DNA from 2 places in the Comamonas sp. C24C genome. Region 2 is predicted to be linked to the other one. Evidence: predicted binding sites of a transcription regulator. Region 2 holds the regulator's gene; the other holds the start of a gene.

Region 1 (9,967 bases), on a different contig from region 2:
AGGAAAAAGGATCGGTTGCCTTGCGTGGCAGTGTGGCTATCTTCACCCATGGGGATTTGTATGACGATCTGGCTGCAGAAGGTACTAATTCAGTGGTGCAGATTAACTCGAGAGATCAGGAGATAATATATTGGTATTCCCGAGTTTTGGATAATTACAGGCTCAAGAAAGAAGAATTAATATCCGAGTATATCTGGCCGCAGCTTCAAAAAACGAGTTGCCTGTCGGATATTTGCGTTCAGTCCGAATTCAGGGTTTCGTGCCGGCTCAACACCCTGGTATTGTCAGCGTTGGGTTTGACGATTGGCCTGCTGTTGGCGATAACCATCGGGATGCGCTGGCGAGTCAAGCACGGGCTGCGTTACAGGCTGGTCGAAGCCATGAGGTCAAGGCAGATCTTTATGGAGTATCAGCCCCTGCTTGCTGTCGCAGACAAAAGAGTCGTCGGAGCGGAGGCACTGGCTCGTTGGCGGCATGATGAAGTTGGCTCGGTCTCGCCCGATATATTCATCCCTTTGATTCAAAAAATGGGTTTGCGAAAGGAATTCACCAGATATATCGTCACCAGCATTATCGAGGAGCTGGAGGTCAAGCTCAAGTCAGAGAAAGATTTTTATGTGGGTATCAATGTCTTTCCTGCAGATCTTGAAGAGGATGATTTCTTCTTGTTTTTGCATTCGACTCTGAAAAGAATGAATATTCCTGCAGGAAAAATAGTTCTGGAAGTGACCGAAGGCAGCCAGTTCAGTGTTGATGATCCGGCGAGAATTTTCGAAAGATACCGATCCTTGGGAGTGAAGATCTATATCGATGATTTTGGTGTGGGGTACTCCAACATCAGTCGCATGCTTGAAGGTGGTATCGACGGTATCAAGCTGGACAGGGTTTTCATCAGATCCGTGGATTCGCAGGCCGAGACGAATTCCATTTTTGATAACGTCGTGGCAATGACGCAAAAAATAGGAGTGCAGATCGTCATTGAAGGAGTAGAGACAATTGAACAGCATCAATACATTGCCAGGCTGGCTCCCGGGGCGATTGGCCAAGGCTGGTTCTATGGCCGCCCCGGACCGGCCGGCGCTCTGACTGTCCATTGACGGCGGGGCCGGCTCGCATTGCAGTCGGGTCAGCCGCGTGAGCTGCAGCAAGTTTGGGCGATCACTCCCATGCTCGGAAGGCACCGCTTCCGGAATGCATGGAGCTTGAATGGCGAGCGATCAACTGTAGCTGCAGCACAGCTAATCGCCGGACATGCCGAAGCTGGGCTTGATTATCAATTTTGATAGCTTTAATCGCTTGATTGTTAACCGTTTGAGGCCGGTTTTCCTCAAATTTCGGTTTCGCTGCCATTTCCCTGCAGCGACTGGCAGTCAGCGGAATTGCCATTCAGGCCAGGCAGTTCAGGTCGTAGCCGACCATGAAGAGCGAGGCTTCCATGGCGCGCATGCGATCGGGCTGGGCGGCAAACAGGCCCGGGGTCTTGCGCAGGGTTTCGGCCATGACCCAGGCCAAGCGGACCTTGGCGCCGGCCCAGCGCTGGGGAGTGCCTTGGCTGGTGTAGAGCAGGGTGCCCGGCGACGGTGGCTGGTCAAACAGGCAAGCCAGTTTGTGCTGGGGCTTCTGGCTACCGCCGGCAAGGGGAAAGCTCAGCGTGTCGGGCAACTGGCGTGTGCGGCTGTGGCGACGCCAGAATTCCACCTGCGCAGCCGCTGCGGCACTGACGCGCGAGTCATAGATGGGCAGACCTTCTGTCGAATAGAACGCATGCACCTTGGTGAGCATGGAGTTCATGAGCTGTACCGTCGGAAAGCCGCTGCGCAGATTGGCCGTGCCCAGCGCCATCTCCTGGTGGGTTTGGGCAATGTAGTGGCTGATGTGGTTGCCAAGGCCCACGAGAAAGGGCCGTGCACCTTCCTTGGGGTTGCGCTCGCCGCCCCAGTCCAGCACATCGCTGCAGGCGGCCAGCGTGGCTGCGGCATCGCCGGCCTGCACGGCGGCGCGCAGCCTGGCAGACAGGGCTGCGGTCTTGGCGCACGACTCGGCCCAGTCGCCCGTTGTCAGGCCGGTCGCCCGCCAGCGGTAGTGGTGAGGCACCAGGTCGGCAAAGCAGGTGGTGGCTTTCAAGCCTTTGGGCACATAGGTGGAGGCGCGAATGTCCAGCTGAATCTGTCGCTGCGGCAGTGTGGCTGCGAGCCAGTCGGTGAAGCCAGCCACTTCGGGCTGTTGCAGAAATTCGGTGCGATTCATGGGTTTCTTGGGGCCGGTTGGATTGCTGGCAAGGCTCATTCGCGCTTTGCCCTGCGCGATGATTATGGCGCCTGTCGGATCAATTTTGATAGCTGCAGGCGCTTTATTCATCAGTGCTTTGGCCTGCTCCTTCTTTGGGAACATGCATGTGAATCCTGTTTGCAGGGACGGACGGCAAGGAACGGGCGTGCCGCCGCTCTGGGCCTTGACGGACTGATGGATGGATCCGTTTGCGCTGCCAAATACCTGATTCCAGTGATTGTTGCTGTCTACCTCAAAAGATGTAATTTCTATTCATTGAATATTTCAAAAAGTAATGGGAGACGGCGATGCAATGGATTCGATGGTGGGGAATGTTGTTGCTCACGATGCTGCTGATCGCCTGCGGCGGAGGCGATGGTGACAGGCCGCGCGCAAAAACCACGATGCTGGTCTATCTGGTTGCCTCGGATCTGATTGCCAGCGCGGAGGGCGATCTCACCCATATGCTGGCAGCGGCCAGCAGCAAGGACATCAACGTGGTTCTGCAGGTCGGCGGCGGCTCGGCTGCAGGCTCGGTGGCTGGTGTCGACCTGACGCAGACGGTGCGCTACCGGCTGGCTCCTGCTTCAGCCCCTTCGAATGGCAGGGGCTGGACTCTGGAGCGACTGCCTCAGGCAGAGCAGCCAGGTGCCCAGGTGGCCATGAACAAGGCCGATACCTTGCGCAACTTCATTCAGTGGGGAGCACGCCAGTACCCCGCTCAGCAATATGCGCTGACGCTCTGGAACCATGGCGGCGGCCCGGTCGCGGGATTCGGCTGGGACGAGGCATATGGCGGTGGTAAATCCATGAGCGTGAAGGACATCACCAGTGCAATCCAGCAGGCCAATGTCAGGCTGGAGCTGCTGGGCTTTGACGCCTGCCTTATGTCCAGCCTGGAAGTGGCTGCCTCGCTACAGCCCTATGTCAACTATCTGGTGGCTTCGGAAGAGGTGACCACTGGCTGGGACTGGACCAGACTGGTGCAGTACATGGTGGACAACCCCCTGGCCAGGGGCGATGCCCTGGGCAAGACCATCGTGGACACCTACAAGCAACAGAATGGCTCGCTCGACTTCACGGCCTATGCGGTGACCGACCTCCAGCAGATCCCGGCTCTGATTGCCGTGCTGGAAAAGGCTGCTGCCAGCCTGCATCAGTCGCTGCAGAGCGGCGGGCTCGACACCTGGGTGCAACTGGCTGCGGCACGGCGCAATGCCGAGGACTTCCAGACCAATATCTTCAACACGCAGTTTGATCTGGTGGACGTGCTTTCCTGGGTCAATGAGCTTGCCGCGCGCAATCTGCTGAGCCGCTCGATGCAGCAGGACATTCGCACTGCATTCGACCGTGCGGTGATTCACAAGGATGGCGGCGAGGACGAAGCCTACGGCCTGATGATGTACTTCCCGCGCTATTCCACGCTGAACTCTCGCCTGCTGGCGCAGTACGCGGAGCTGGACTTCTCTGCCCCTATCAAAGGCTTTGTGCAGGCCTATGCCGCTTTTGCCGGCAGCTCGCTGATGCCGCAAATCACTGTGACCAGCCCGGTGCTCAGCGGCAATGCCTTCAGTGCGCTGGTCAGCAGCAATATGCCGGGCCTGGGCCGTGTCTTTGACCGGGGCTATGCCGTGCTCACGCAAAACGGCGTGGCACTGGCCATGCAGCAGCTGGGTGTGAACGGCAATGAAGTTCGTCTGCCTCAGTCCCAGGTCTGGCCGCATCTCGATGGGCAGGTGATCACCATGCTGCCCGAAAACGATGAGGACACGGTGTTCATGATCCCTGTCAGGATGCTTGACGAAAATGGTAGCGAAGCTGATGGCATGCTTTATGCGCTGCAGGATGAACAGGGCCGCCTGGTCGTGAAGTACAAGCTTTCCTCGCAGGGCCTTGCCGGTATCGGCCTGGCCATGGCCAAGATTGAAGAAGACGAAGAATTCCATCCGCTCGTCATGAACGCGCAAGGGCAGTTGGTGGATTCCGGCGTCGAGCTGATCGCCCCCGAAGGCGACTGGATCATCGAGATGCAGGCAGTCCGTGGAAGCGGCTACAAGCTCTATGCCGCAGCCTCCGATCTGGTCGGACGCCTCAGGATTTCGCCCACTTCGGTGGATCTGGTCACGGCGAACTGAAGCTTGCCCAACGCAAAAGGCCATCGACAGATGGCCTTTTCAGTCCGAGCCTGAGCTTTGCCATACTCCTTCGTCCCGCATCCCGGTGCTCTCTTCGTGGGCCAGCTGGCCGTGTTCGGTGCTACAGACGTACGCTTTGCCGGCCTGCCGCGCAGCCCTCAGGGGCGGTGCACCAGCACCGGGATGCTGCTGTTAATCAGCACGCGCTGGGTTTCGCTGCCCAGCAAAATGCCGGCGATGCCCTTGCGGCCATGCGATGCCATGCAGATCAGATCGCAATGGTTTTCCTGGGCTGTTTTGATGATGGCCTGGTTGACGGAGATACCGGTCGCCCGCAGCGTCTTGCACTCCACGCCCGTGGCTGCAGCAATGTCGACCGCAGTCTGCAGTACCTTGTCGGCTTCCTTCTGGGCACTCTTGTCAAACTCGGCAGAGTTGTACGACATCAGTGCCTCGGCGCCGTAGATGATGGCGGAGTAGTCCGGCATCACGTACAGCGCGGTTACCTGCGCGCCTTGCTCCTTGGCCAGCTGTATGCCTGCGTGCAGCGCTGCTTCGGAGAGTTTCGAACCATCCGTAGGAATCAAAATATGCTTGAACATGTCTGCCTCCTTGCGCTCCAGCGCGCATATGGTTGCCAGATGAAATGGGCCGATTGCCGTTTCCATACTCACACTCGGACGTAGCCAATGCAAGATTGGGAGTGTTGATTCATGCAGTATCTTGACCAAAATCAAGAGGTGAAAAATTATGGGGAAGCGGATTGATCTTCCGTAAATAAATCGCTGATAGCTATTAAGAAAATAGTTGTGACATTGGATTGCTTTCAGCAAATACCTGATTCCAGTGATTGTCCGTATCTACCCTGAAATATGTAATTGCTCTTGCCTTGGTTTTTCAAAAAGAAAGAGGGAGAGCAATGAAATCGATGCAATGGTTGGGGCTGATACCGCTGGCCGCGTTGCTGGTGGCTTGTGGCGGCTCCGATGTGGAGCCAGAAACCAAAGATCCGCTGGCGACATACAAGAATCAGAAGCTGAGCTGGGGCAGCTGCGATGCCTATTTTTCGAAGTACTCCTCGGAAGGCTCCGAGCGCTACATCAGCAAGCTCGGCAGTCGTTTGCAGTGTGCAGATATCGAGGCTCCGCTGGATTACAAACAGCCCGACGGACTGAAGATCAAGGTCTCGGCCCTCAGGGTGCAGACCGCCGATGCTCCCGACAAAAAGCCTCATCTGTTCTTCAATCCCGGCGGGCCCGGTAGCGATGGCCTCAACTTGTCCCTGGCATATTCCCAGATGCTTGCCGGCGGCAACCCGAATACCGCCCTCGGCGCGATGTACAAAAAGGTCAGTGAAAGCTTCAACTTCGTCGGGTTCTCGCCCAGAGGGGTGGGAGCCAGTACCAATTTGCTGTGCAGCGGCAACGAGCAGGTCTATGCGCAGGATCCATCGGCGGATGGAGAGAACGCAGAGAACATCCGCAGAATCAGCGATGCTGCCAGATACATGGCTGTCAACTGCCAGAAGAACCCGATCTCCGATTTCATCAATACCGATGCCACGGCACGTGACATGGATCTGATGCGCCATCTGTTCGGCGACGAGAAAATGCATTACTACGGCATCTCGTATGGAACCTGGCTGGGCTTCTGGTATGCGGGCCTCTTTCCCGAGCGTGTCGGCCCGATGGTCGTCGACAGCAATATGAACTTCAGCCAGAGTATTCATGCGGCCAGCATCAGCTACGAAGTAGGCAAGATTCACAGCTTTGCCAACCATATTGCTCCCTATGCCGCGCGCCACAACAGCAGCCTGGGCATGGGCACCAGCACGCAGGAGATTGTGGACAGGCTGAAAAGGCTCGCGCCACCTTTGAATCAAATGCTGGTGCAGAGCAGCTTCCGGGCCGAGCCCAACACGATTGCCAGCGAGCTTCTCTATGCCCGCATGCTCATGGATGCGAGCGGCTATCTGCGCAATGGCATGCAGCCTTCCGACATTGCCAACCAGTTGCAGAACATTCAGGTCAGCACCGGTGATCCTGATGTGGATGCGAGCATTCCAGACAAGGCTTCCAGCATCGGCAGCGGGATATTGATGTTGAACGATCCGCAGTACTGGACAGCGGCCGCGCCGTTTTCTGCGGACAACTCCGACTCGGTCTTCAATACGGTGGTTTGCAACGACGAACTCTTGCTGGAGCGAGATCCGGTCTACTGGGTCAACAAGGGCTTCGAGCTGGCGCGAACGCTGCCCATAGCCAACAACCGTATTGCGGGCCAGCCCTGCCTGTACTGGAAACGACAGGCGCAGTTCTCCAAGCCGTCGATCGCCAGTCTGAAGACCGCCAGGATGCTCATGGTGCAAAGCGAGTTCGACGTGCCCACACCGCTGGCCGGTGCCATGGAGACCTTTGACCAGCTGCCGGCCACCAGCATGGTTTATGTCAAGAACGAAGGCAGCCATGGCCTGATGGTCTATCAGACCGAGTGCGTGGACCTGACGGTCATGAACTATCTGCTGGGTCAGGCACCAGCACGGCGCTTGACACAATGCCAGGGCAAGCCCTTGCCGCTGGATGCCCAGGTGCAGAATCTGCAGGCTCGCAGCATGAGGACCTTGCCGATATCAGGGCAGGAACCCAGCAATTTTGAAGATCCGGAACTGGCTCGGACGCTGCTTGAGCGCCTGCGCAAGGCCGTCGGCCCTGCATCATTGCTCTGAGGCCGTGCTGCGCAAGTATCGAGCAGCGCAATGCCTCGCTGCATGGGGTGCCCGGGGCGTGCGCGACGCTTGCGACAACGCCCGGGCTATTCGCCATCAGATCTCGACTGCAGCTCTTGCCGTGGGGTTGGGCGTGGGCTCGCCAATCTTGTGCAGGGTGTTGCGGTCGGTATGGGCAAAGGGTTCACTCTGACCGGGGATGGTGAGCGTGGTTTCCTGCTCGTACGACCAGGTGCCGTCGGAGTGCTTGGTGACGGTGATGGTATAGGCGTCGGTTCTGAAGGCGTGCTCCAGAAACGGGTTGCTGGAGATGCCGTTGACCGTGGAGCCGCGCACGGCCTTGAGGGTGAAGCTGGTGGCGTCTGCCGTGGTTTTTCCCGTGGCCATGGCCGTCTGCCCGCGCGGGATGCTCAGGGTCTGAATGATGTTGCCGGTGGCGGGCTCCCACAGCCAGTAGCCGACCTGGTCGTGAAAGGTTTCCACGTCGTCGGGCTTGACGATGCGCGTGTGATAGCGCAGACCGTAGAAGAGTTGGGGGCCATTGGTCTGCGCATCAATGGGTTGCAGTTCCATGTGCTCAATGAAGGCCTGCTTTTCGGGGCCGTCGGCCTTGGGATTGATGTCCAGGCCGCGCCTGCCGGTCCAGATGCCGGCCATGCCGGTGAAGGGGCCGAGATTGGCCAGGGTGTTCACATCGGGTGTGGGCTCGGTGTAGATGTCCTTGGGAAAGTTTTCCATATCGTGTAACGGGCTTTCACTTTGAATCTGGTGAAGCCAGTTTACAAGCCGCAGGTCGAGGTGAAATTGACGGTGGTCAGGATGCCGGACGCACGAGAGCTGCCGGTAAGAGCAGTCAGGTGCTTTCTTCGGTCGTGAGCGTGAAGCGTGCACTCTCGCCGCGCTGGGCGGCGTCACGTGTGAGAAAGATCAGCACGCGGTAGCTGGCACCCCTCTCGACGCGGAAGGTACAGATGTTTTGCCTGGCCGAGCCTGCGCAAAGCGGCTGGGCATTGCCGTCCTTGAAGATGTTCATCTGGCTGGACGGATTGTTGGTGTTGAGCGTGACGGTCATGCGCTGGAAGGGGCGCGTTTCCAGTCCGTATTGCACAACCCCATTGCCGGTGATCTGGCCGCTGTAGGAGTTGGAGTAGCCGCCCGGCGTCGTGAAGGCGGCCTGAGCCATTGAGCTGCTGAGATGTACGGTCATGAGACTGAGCAGGGCAGCAGTTGCAAGCATCGGTTGGAAGCGGGTCATGCAACTCTCCTGAAGATTCTGGACAGGATGGCGCCCCTGACGCTGCGGCAGGCGTCTATGCAGACAGCCGGGCCGCCATCTCCCTCCACTGCGCCCTAGCGGCAGGAGACATTGCGCCAGCTGAATTTGCCGTCATTGAAGAACTCTGTCCATACCGACATGATGGGAGCCTGGCGGTAAGAAAACGTAATCTGGTTAGGGATCTTCGGCCCCAGCGCAGCGGGCTGGCCGTTCTTGTCGAAGACTTTGACGATGAAGAGCGTGACGCCGCCGTCTTCGTCGGTGTTGAGGACGACCCGGTAGTCCTTGGTGAAGATATCCCAGTCGAATTGCTTGGTCACATACGTGTGCAGCCGGACAAAGGCGCGATTCGCGTTCTTGGCGGCAGGATTAACTTTTCTCATGTTCACACTCCCAGTTGCTCAACCACATGCCGCAGAACCTGCGAGCTGACATTTCTTTGCATTTGAGTGATGTTGTATCAAGCGGATGTAAGTAAGTATGTAGGCACTTACAGATCGCTCCGATGGATAGCTCTGATCCCGTTTGTGAGCTTGCAGGAAGCCCGGAGGCAGCACTTTGCCGGTGCGGCTGTCATCTTTTCTTGATGAAGTAAGCGTGCTAAGTAACGGAGTGAAAAGATAGTTTTTGTCAATTGAGTCAGGCCTGTGCAGATGTGGAAATCCACTCTGCATTCCAGGGCCGAGAAGCGAACCAAAACGGGTGGTATGTCGATGTTCGCGAACAGAATTCGCGGCATGAATCGCTCGATTGCCTGTCTCGATTCGAGCAAGAAGAATCATGGCCAAGCTGCGCTGACCCTGGGTGCTGCGACCAAGGGCTTTGACTCAGACGGCGCTGGGTTCATCCAGCCGTTTTCTCCTCATGCCGCTGCCTTGAGTCGTGGGGGCAGTGTCGTTATTGGCTGCTGAACCGGATCGCATTGCCGGATCGCCCATCCATGAAGCCACCGCGCACAAGCTGATTGCCCTGGAACGCTTCAGTGCGCACGACTGAGCAGATAAAGCCAGGACCGACCAGGGCGCAGGCAGGCATGGTCGAGGCGTCCATCGATGCATTGACATGATGGATACGGCAGCCCGAGACCGCAGATTCCTAGGGTTTCACCGGGCCTGCTCTCTTAATCCAGCTATTGACAGCCTTAAACCCTGAGCCTATTGGTGATGTGTATTTTGTTTCAGACGAAGTTTTGGGTAAATTGTGCGTAGGAAAATTCTGAAAGTGATGTGCAAATGGCGATTTAGCCTGGTGCGCTATTGAATTCAAGAAAACTCATGCCTCACCACCTGCAATACACATTTGCCTCCCGTCTGGATGCCTGGATCAGGCACATGAAGATGGCCAAGCCGTGCAATACGCAGCAGATGGCCTATGAGCTGGTGATCGACAGCTGGGTGCATGTCAACGCGGAGCTCGGCGCTTCACAGGAGTTCCTGAGAGCTTTGCGTCGGCGCCGTCTGTGCGAGGAGCATGGCTGGCGAGGCGTGAATACCAGCGTGGCACATTGGGATCTGGACGATGACCGGACGGTGCGGATCTATCTGCACGAAGACGGCTCCATCG
Region 2 (9,967 bases):
GCGCGATAGCTGATTACGCGTCAAACCACGCCGAATCCCCAAACCCACATATTCAAGCAAATCGACGAACCGCAACTTCTGCGCCGTCTGCGTGTCATAGGTCAGCACCTGCGGCTTGAGAGACTGGCTGGTATTGACGGACACCACTACCCCCATGCGCCCGTCGCTGAGCTCCACCAAGGACCCCGGCGGATAGACACCCAGAGTCTGCACGAATGCCTTGAGCACTTCAGGTGCATAACGCTGGCGATACTGCCCGTACAGTGCGGCCATGGCTTCATGGGGCGTCATTTCGTTGCCTTGCAGTGGCAGATTGCACAAACGCTCGAAATTGTTGGCCAGCGCCAGTATCTGTCCGGCAATATCCATATCGGTCGCCAGCAGGCCAAGCGGAAAGCCCGATCCATCGGCCCACTCATGGTGCTGGGCGATGGCCGTCGTGACCGAAGGAGGATAGCCCATGGACAGGGCCAACGCCACCGACTCTCCCACATGCCGTGCATAGGCGGTCTCTCGCAGCGGCATGCGATCCGTGCCTTGATTCAGTGCATTGGCCGACGCGGAAATCTCCAGCCCTGGCTTGCCGATGTCATGCAGCAACGCTGCCGTGCCCAGATCCTGCAGCACATCGTTGCGCAAGCCCAGTGTCTTGCCCAGCAACAGGCTCAGCACGGAAACGTTCACTCCATGAACACCGAATGTGGCACCGCCCGTATCCGCGAGCAGATGCAGACTCAGATCACGAGCCTGCGCCAGTTTGACGACTTGCTGCGCAACCAGCTGATCCGTCGTGGCGCGCGCCCGCTCGGGGTTGGCAGGCAACAGGGCCTGAACATCGTCAAATACGGAAACCGCACCCAGAAACCGGGACTGCACCCCCAGAATGCTGTCTCGCCAGGCATGCGCATCGCTGTCCGGATGGCTCACAACAGGCCGAGGAGGCGCGACGGAAGGCGTGACAGCCTCCTCCAGATCGCTTCTGGAGAGATCAACCTGTACGGCCTTGAGCTTCAGGGTCCTGAGCGTCTGCAACTGCTCGTCATTGACAATCTTGAAGCTGCTGACGGGAAACGGGTGGCGCAACCAGCCAGTCTCCAGATGGACATACATGCCAATTCGCAGTTGTCCGATATCAATAGCAACGAAACGATTCACTTTGAGCGCTACACACAAGATGAGACATTATTCCGCAGTTCCATGACTGCTCAACCATGACTAGGGTCTGTTGGGATGCAAACTGCACCAACATTCCCCTCCTGTGTGACTTATCGGCACCAAAGGCTGGGTTTGTAGACCAGATCCATCCACAAAGCCCAACTCGCAACACCAATCAGCATCAAACCCGCAATTCTGGTGCCCCAGCGCGCCCGCAATGCATTGAGATGCGACTGCCCCAGCTGCCACAACCAGGGGCCCGCCAGCAACCACACTGCGCCGCCAATGGCAAACGCCGCCATTGACAGAGCACCTTGCCAGACTCCGCCACTCAGCGCGGCCACCAGCACTGCCGAATAAAGCAAGCCGCAAGGCATCAGGGCCCAGGCAAAGCCCGCGGCCAGGCTCCCTCCCGGGGCGACGACCCAGGGCTGGACCCTGGCCCAGACAGAGCGCCCCGCCTGCTCCAGCCACACCGGTTGTCGCGCCTGCACCAGCATGGCCAGACCCCAGGCCATGACCGCGACATGCATCAGCGTCCAGAGCTTCTGCAAGGCCGTTGTCTGACTGGTCAGCCAGGCCAGACTCTCCATGGCCACAGCCGCCACTCCGCCCAGCAGGGCATAGCCGGCAATGCGTCCCAGATGAAACAAACTGGTGCGCAGCCATTGGCGTTTTTGCAGGCCGTGCAAGGCGATGACCTGGCCGTCGCTGGCAGGCCTTGCGCCCGTCACGACGCTGCAGGGCGCAGCGCACATCACAAGACAATGGGGCCCACCCACGAGCCCCATGATCAAAGCAGTCCAGACCAGCGAAAACAACATGCGCTAGATGATGCGCGAAAAGCGCGTGCGGTTTCGGTCGGCCTGCAAATATCGATCAAACAGCATGGCTACTCCGCGCACGAAAAACCAGCCCAGGCCCGTGACCTTGAAGCCCTCGTCGGATAGCTGAACCAGGCCATTGCGCTGCATTTCCCCCAGTGCAGCCAACTCCCGAGCAAAGTACTCGCGGAAATTGATCAGCCAGGCCTGCTCCATCGGCTCATACAGGACGGAGCCCTGACACATGATGGCCATGATGATGGCTCTGCGCACCAGATCGTCACGCGAGAGCGCCAATCCGCGCTGCACGGGCAGCATGCCGCCATCAATGGCGTCGTAATACTCTTCCAGGGTCTTGACGTTCTGGCTGTAGGTGGCGCCCACCTTGCCGATGGCCGATACGCCCAGTGCAATCAGGTCGCAATCGGGCTGGGTGCTGTAGCCCTGGAAGTTGCGATGCAGGCGCCCCTGACGCTTGGCGATGGCCAGAGAGTCGTCGGGCAGCGCAAAGTGATCCATGCCCACATAGACATAGCCGCCATTCATGAAGGCATCAATTGCGCCGGAGAGCATGTTCAGCTTCTCCTGTCCCATGGGCAAGTCAGCCGATGCAATACGCCTTTGCGGCTTGAAGCGCTCGGGCAGATGCGCATAGGCATACAGAGCAATACGGTCGGGACGCAACTCGTTGACCTGGGCCAGCGTTCGCGCAAAAGACTCGGATGTCTGCTTGGGCAAACCGTAGATGAGGTCCACATTGATGGAGACAAAGCCCAGACGGCGGGCCTCGGCCACCAGCTCAAAGACTTGCTCGGCTGGCTGCTCCCGGTGCACCGCTTTCTGCACCGCGGGGTCAAAATCCTGCACGCCAAAGCTCAGGCGATTAAAGCCCATGTCCTTGAGTGTCTTCAGCCTCTCGTTGCTCACGGTACGCGGATCGACCTCGATGGAATACTCGCCGGCTGGATCGAGCTTGAAATGCTCACGCATCAGAAGCATCAACTGCTGCAGTTCGGCATCGCTGAAGAAGGTCGGCGTACCGCCTCCCAGATGCAACTGGCTTACCAGCTGGCCTTTGCCGCAATGCTCGGTATGCATGGCCAGTTCACGGCCCAGATAATCCAGATATTCGGCAGCCTTCTCATGATGCTTGGTCACGATCTTGTTGCAGGCGCAGTAATAGCAAAGCGACTCGCAAAATGGCACATGCACATAAACGGACAAAGGCAAGGCACGTGAGCTCGAATGCGTCTTGCGTTGTTTCAATGCCAGGATATAGTCGTCTGCACCAAAAGCCTCAACAAAACGGTCGGCTGTTGGAAATGATGTGTAGCGCGGGCCGGGAATATCAAAGCGGCTCAGCAACTCGGGCGTGACTGCGGTCATAACTGAAAGTTAGGGTGCGCCCACACTCCACATTGAGCAGATTTCAAAGAAAATCAGATCCTGGAAATCATGCCCATAATGGGCAGAAGCACATGTTTTTGAATGAATGCAAACAATGTGCCCCAAGGCAATCCAACTGTCCTTGATGAATATCAAGAGAGCGCAAGGCAAGTACTGCGACAATTTGATCCAACTCATCACTAACTACGAGGTCAATGACCGGCGCGACTCTCCATTCCAAGTCTGTCTGTGCCGTTGCTGAAAAGCCCATGAATCTTCAGACCATCAAAGCATCCTGCTCCAACTGCAATCTGCGTGAACTGTGCATGCCCATGGGCCTGGACGATGAACAAATGGAGCGCATTGACGAAATTGTGGCCACGCGCCGCAAGGTGAAACGGGGCGGGCTGCTGTTTCGCAACGGCGAGGAGTTCACCTCGCTGTACGCCATTCGCACCGGCTTCTTCAAGACCAGCGTGGCCACCGAAGACGGTCGCGACCAGGTCACGGGCTTTCAGATGGCCGGCGAGATCATCGGTCTGGACGGTATCGTCAACGACCACCACACCTGCGATGCCGTGGCGCTGGAAGATGCCGAAGTCTGCATCATGCCTTTCGACAAGCTCGAACAGCTCTCGCGCGAAGTCACGGCACTGCAAAATCATGTGCACAAGGTCATGAGCCGCGAAATCGTGCGCGAGCATGGCGTGATGCTGCTGCTGGGCAGCATGCGTGCCGAAGAGCGTCTGGCGGCCTTTGTGCTGAACTTGGTGCAGCGTCTGTCGGCACGCGGCTTTTCGAAGTCGGAGCTGGTACTGCGCATGACGCGTGAAGAAATCGGCAGCTATCTGGGCCTCAAGCTGGAGACCGTGAGTCGCACCTTCTCCAAGTTCGCCGAGGAAGGCATCATCGAAGTCCGACAGCGCCATCTGCGCATTCTGGATACCGAGGCGCTCAGGCGCATCGTCAACAGCCAGCAATGCCAGGACTGACTTCGACAGCAGCCCTCAAGACAAAGCCCGCAGACAGCGGGCTTTTTTGATGGCGGCGAATGCCTGCCAGGAGTTTCCGCTAACAGGGCCGCCGACACAGCGAGCGGCCAGCCCCTCCATCCGGAGCCGCCACCTGTTCGAAACTGCGGTCCTGTGCGCAGCACCTTACTCGACCAGGGGCTCCGAGACTATGCCCTGGTTCAGATCGCTGGCCGAACGCCCCAGCATGACGGTCATCAGTCCGCTGAACACGGTGACCGCCCAGAAGGCAAAAAAGGCCAGGGTGTAAATGCCATTGCGCGACCATTCCAGTGGCGAGCCCAGCCAGTGCATATCCAGCGGGTCCACAAAGGCAAATACCACCATTTCCATGATTGCCGCGGCCAGAAAAGCCGGCCAGACAATCCACATCCAGCGTCGAGCATCCATCGCGATTCTCCTTGGCCTGTGGGTTTGAACCTATTTTGCACAATTGCCATGACCTTCCCAGACATACCAAGGGCATGCACTCAGATGGGAAACCCTGGACCGCTATTATTTGAAGAGCTTCCAGCGCTTTATGTGTATCGATTTGAGGTCTATATCTATCTGAAATAGCCTTTAACAAAGCGCTATGCGCTCCTGTTGTTGAACTCCACCCGGCCATCCCTTGCCGGCAGCCGAGAACTGCAGGGGCCCTCCCGACTCTTCTGTCGACCAAGACATAGAACGCCGTCACGGCACACCGGCTACAGAAAAGCCTGCAACCAGGGCCGCAAAAAAAGGCCGCGGAAGTGGCCTTGGGATGCGTTGAAATCTCGGTCAGCGATCCAGCGGATGGTCCTTGGCCGGCGTCGCGGCATGGTTGCGCCCCGTCACTGCTGGCGCCAGGCTTTTTTCGCTCTCGGTGAGGCGCTGGTTGATCTCAATGCCGTGACGATAGTAGTCGGGGTCGATCACGGGATCCGGCTTGCTCATGGCGATATAGGCGGTCACGATGCCCGCGACCACCACCACGGCGGGACCGGCGATGACGAGCCAGACATGGGCAAACTTCCACCAGGGCTTGCCGTCCTCGGGGTGGATGATCTTGGCCTTTTGCAGGGCCTTGGCTTGTGCTGCCGACATGGTTAAACCTCTTTTCAGAAATCTGGCTGCCCAATTGCAAATCTGCAATCGGGCAGCATCAATTGTTGCTGATTCGCGATGCCCTTGCGTGGCTGTCGCGATGCATGCCGCAGGCCTAGCGCGGCACCAGGAACACGGACTTTTCGGAGATGCGTCCGGCCCCAGCCGTCAGCGCATCCACATTGAAATGCACGGGGTGCGAGCCGGAAGCAGCCGAGCCATAGGGGATCTGCAGGCGCACCGCAATGCCGCGCGTCTCGGCCGGACCTACCGAGACTTCCTGCTCGGATACTACCTCCAGCTGATCCAGCCCCGTGGCGCTGATGCGATAGCGCTGCTCGGACTCGGTCGCATTCATGATCTGCAGGCGATAGACGTTTTCGAGCTTGCCGCCAGCCACGATGCGCGACAGCGCGGCGCGGTCGCGAATCACGTCGACCTTGAGGGGCTCGCGCAGTACCAGGCTGGCGATCATGGCTGCGCTCAGCGCCAGCAGCACGGTCGAGTAGATCAGCACGCGCGGGCGGAAGATGCGCCGTATCACCTGCGCCTGCTTCCAGAGCTTGGCCACGGCGTTCTGCGTGGTCAGGCGGATCAGGCCGCGCGGGTACTCCATCTTGTCCATCACGGAGTTGCAGGCATCGATGCACAGACCGCAGCCAATGCACTCGTACTGCAACCCCTTGCGGATGTCGATGCCCACGGGGCAGACCTGAACGCAAAGCTTGCAGTCTATGCAGTCACCCAGACCCTGCGCCTTGTAGTCCACGTCTTTTCTGCGCGGCCCGCGCGCTTCACCACGCTGGACGTCGTAGCTGACGATCATGGTGTCCTTGTCGAACATGGCGCTCTGGAAGCGTGCATAGGGGCACATGTACTTGCAGACCTGCTCGCGCATATAGCCGGCATTGCCGTACGTGGCAAAGCCGTAGAACAGCACCCAGAAAATCTGCCAGCTGCCCTGGAAGGCCATCAGCTCCACACCCAGTTCACGGATGGGCACGAAGTAGCCGACAAAGGTGAATCCGGTCCAAAGGGACAGAACAATCCAGAGGAACTGCTTGAGCGACTTCTTCCAGATTTTCTCGAAGGTCCAGCCATGCTTGTCGATGCGCATGCGGGCGCTGCGGTCTCCCTCGACCTTGCTCTCGATCCACATGAAGATCTCGGTATAGACCGTCTGCGGACAGGAAAAGCCGCACCACAGACGCCCGGCCACCGCGGTAAACAGAAACAGCCCCAGCGCGCTGATGATGAGCAGCCCTGTCAGGTAGATGAAGTCCTGCGGGTAGAGCACCAGCCCGAACAGATAGAAGCGCCGTGCCCCAAGGTCGAACAGCACCATCTGGCGCTCGCCCCACTGCAGCCACGGCAGGCCGTAGAAGACGATCTGGGTCAGGAACACCATGATCCAGCGCCAGCGCGAGAAGACGCCACTGATGGCGCGCGAGTACACCTTCTGTTCGGAGGCGAACATGGGCATATATTCCTGGCCGCCGTCCACAGGCTCAGCCGTGATCGGTATGACTTTGCGAGGTTTCTCCGGATCGCAGGGCATCGCAGTTCCTTAATATTTTTGTAATTACTGAAAACTCAAACGCGAAAAAGGCGGTGCCTTGGCACCGCCTTCATCACCCGTCTTACTTCTGGGCGCTTGCGTTGGACAGCCCCCAGACATAGGAGGCCAGCACCGCGATCTGCGCCTCGGTCAGCTTGTCCTTCTGAGCAGGCATCTCGTTCATCTTGCCATGGTTGACCATGTCGACAATAACGGACTCGCCCCAGCCATGCAGCCAGATGTCATCGGTCAGGTTGGGTGCGCCAAGCGCCTGGTTGCCCTTGCCATCCATGCCGTGGCAAGCCGCGCAGGCCACGAACTTGGACTTGCCCTGCGAAGCCTTGACGGCATCGTGGGGGCTGCCCGACAGGCTCAGCACATAGTGAGCCACATTGCGCACATCTTCCGCCGAGCCCACGGCAGCTGCCATGGGAGGCATCACGCCGATGCGGCCGTTGGTGATGGTTTCCTTGATCTTGTCGGGTGTGCCGCCATGCAGCCAGTCACCGTCGCTCAGATTGGGAAAGCTCTTGCTGCCGCGTGCATCGGAGCCGTGGCATTGCGCGCAGTTGTTCATGAACAGACGCTCGCCGATGGCCATGGCCTGGGGGTCCTTGGCCATTTCTTCGGTGGGCATGCTGACGAACTTGGCGTACATGGGCTCCAGGTCGACACGGGCCTTTTCCATCTCCTTGTCATAAGCACCATACTGGGTCCAGTCCAGCTCGCCCTTGAAGGAACCCAGACCCGGGTAGGCCACCAGGTAGGCCAGGCTGAAGACCACGGTGATCACGAACAGACCCATCCACCATTTGGGCATGGGGTTGTTGAGCTCGCGCAGGTCTTCGTCCCAGACGTGACCGGTGGTGTTGTCCGCGGAAGGAACGACCTTGCGGCGCGCCACCAGCACCAGCAGCAAGAAGCAGCCGAGGATGCCGATCAGCGAAACAGCCGCGATATACACGGACCAGAAGTTGTTAAAGAAGTCGCTCATGGGATGTTCTCGTTGTAGTGATCAGACTCAGTCTTCCAGGAAGGGAAGCTGAGCTGCCTCGTCGAAACGGGCCTGGTTACGGCGGGCAAACGCCCACCACCAGATGCCCACGAAGCACGCCAGCGAAGCCAGTGTGGCCAGAACACGCATGGTGGTGATATCCATTTTCCAGTCCCTCCTCTGTTACTTGACGGCGCGACCCAGGACCTGCAGATAGGAGATCACGGCCTCCATCTCGGTCTTGTCCTTGACTTCGGCCTGAGCCCCGGCGATCTCCGCATCGGTATAAGGCACACCCACTTTGCGCAAGGCGCTCATGCGCGTTGCCACGGCAGAGTCATCCACCTTGGTCGCTTCCAGCCAGGGATAGGCAGGCATGTTGGACTCGGGCACCAGATCACGCGGGTTGTTCAGGTGGATGCGATGCCATTCGTCGCTGTACTTGCCGCCCACACGGTGCAGATCGGGGCCGGTGCGCTTGGAGCCCCACTGGAAGGGGTGGTCGTAGACGAACTCGCCAGCCACCGAGTAGTGGCCGTAGCGCATGGTCTCGGCGCGGAAGGGGCGGATCATCTGCGAGTGGCAGTTGTAGCAACCTTCGCGCAGATAGACGTCACGGCCCATCAGTTGCAGCGGTGTGTAGGGCTTGAGGCCCGCCACGGCTTCGGTCGTGGACTTCTGGAAGAACAGCGGCACGATTTCCACCAGACCGCCAATGGTCAGCACGAACAGCGTCAGCGCGATCAGCAGAAAGTTGCTGGTCTCGATCTTCTCGTGCAAAGAGCTCTTGGGAACTGCGTTATTTTGATCAGACATTGCTTTTGCTCCTCAATGCTCAGGCGTGAGCCACCACGGCAGGCACTGCCACCTTGACGGAACGGCCGGCCATTGCGGTCTTCCAGGTATTCCATGCCATCACCAGCATGCCGCCCAGATACAGCAGACCGCCGGTCACGCGAATCACGTAGAAGGGATAGGTCGCCTTCACGCTTTCGACGAAGGTGTAGGTCAGCGTGCCGTCGGGGTTGATGGCGCGCCACATCAGGCCCTGCATCACACCGGCAATCCACATCGCGGCGATGTACAGCACGATGCCGATGGTCGACATCCAGAAGTGCAGCTCGATCGCGGGCACGGAGTGCATTTTTTCGCGGCCGAAGAGACGGGGAATCAGGTAGTACAGAGAGCCCATGGTGATCAGACCCACCCAGCCCAGAGCGCCGGAATGCACGTGGCCCACGGTCCAGTCGGTGTAGTGGCTCAGCGCGTTGACGGTCTTGATGGCCATCATCGGGCCTTCGAAGGTGGACATGCCGTAGAACGACAGGGACACGATCAGGAAGCGCAGGATGGGGTCGTCACGCAGCTTGTGCCAGGCACCCGACAGCGTCATGATGCCGTTGATCATGCCGCCCCAGCTGGGAGCCAGCAGGATCAGCGAGAACACCATGCCCAGCGACTGGGCCCAGTCGGGCAGCGCGGTGTAGTGCAGGTGGTGAGGGCCGGCCCACATATAGGTGAAGATCAGTGCCCAGAAGTGCACGATCGACAGGCGGTACGAATACACGGGGCGACCGGCCTGCTTGGGGATGAAGTAATACATCATGCCCAGGAAGCCTGCGGTCAGGAAGAAGCCCACGGCGTTGTGGCCATACCACCACTGGACCATGGCATCCTGCACGCCGGCATAGGCCGAGTAGCTCTTCATCCAGCCCGCAGGAATGGAGACGTTGTTGACCACGTGCAGCAAGGCCACGGCCAGGATAAAAGCACCGAAGAACCAGTTGGCCACATAGATGTGCTTGACCTTGCGGATGCCGATGGTGCCGAAGAACACGATGGCATAGGACACCCAGGTCACGGTGATCAACAGGTCGATGGGCCATTCCAGCTCGGCATATTCCTTGCCCTGGGTGTATCCCAGGGGCAGGCTGATGGCCGCAGCCACGAT

What was found. The regulator FNR, encoded in region 2, switches genes on or off when oxygen is low (the NO sensors DNR and NnrR bind a similar motif). The targets are predictions, from matches to a motif close to TTGATNNNNATCAA.
Region 1: a site for FNR is predicted at 5,127-5,140, ahead of ACLBXN_RS19315 (universal stress protein). Genes of this name have one in related genera too.

The regions. Positions count from the first base shown of each region.
Region 1 covers NZ_JBKFBC010000011.1:107,789-117,755, reverse strand. Annotated here, with positions in the region: gene ACLBXN_RS19330 (EAL domain-containing protein) at 1-1,097, shown strand, start outside; gene ACLBXN_RS19325 (hypothetical protein) at 1,387-2,247, opposite strand; gene ACLBXN_RS19320 (clostripain-related cysteine peptidase) at 2,601-4,403, shown strand; gene ACLBXN_RS19315 (universal stress protein) at 4,562-5,005, opposite strand; gene ACLBXN_RS19310 (alpha/beta fold hydrolase) at 5,323-7,128, shown strand; gene ACLBXN_RS19305 (FABP family protein) at 7,225-7,866, opposite strand; gene ACLBXN_RS19300 (DNA breaking-rejoining protein) at 7,982-8,383, opposite strand; gene ACLBXN_RS19295 (hypothetical protein) at 8,479-8,787, opposite strand; gene ACLBXN_RS19290 (hypothetical protein) at 9,142-9,315, shown strand; gene ACLBXN_RS19285 (hypothetical protein) at 9,302-9,454, opposite strand; gene ACLBXN_RS19280 (hypothetical protein) at 9,736-9,967, shown strand, end outside.
Region 2 covers NZ_JBKFBC010000002.1:486,310-496,276, reverse strand. Annotated here, with positions in the region: gene ACLBXN_RS05940 (HD-GYP domain-containing protein) at 1-1,155, opposite strand, end outside; gene ACLBXN_RS05935 (sulfite exporter TauE/SafE family protein) at 1,266-1,979, opposite strand; gene hemN (oxygen-independent coproporphyrinogen III oxidase) at 1,983-3,365, opposite strand; gene fnr (fumarate/nitrate reduction transcriptional regulator Fnr) at 3,635-4,357, shown strand; gene ACLBXN_RS05920 (hypothetical protein) at 4,523-4,786, opposite strand; gene ACLBXN_RS05915 (FixH family protein) at 5,159-5,464, opposite strand; gene ccoG (cytochrome c oxidase accessory protein CcoG) at 5,580-7,022, opposite strand; gene ccoP (cytochrome-c oxidase, cbb3-type subunit III) at 7,105-8,016, opposite strand; gene ACLBXN_RS05900 (CcoQ/FixQ family Cbb3-type cytochrome c oxidase assembly chaperone) at 8,044-8,181, opposite strand; gene ccoO (cytochrome-c oxidase, cbb3-type subunit II) at 8,200-8,832, opposite strand; gene ccoN (cytochrome-c oxidase, cbb3-type subunit I) at 8,852-9,967, opposite strand, start outside.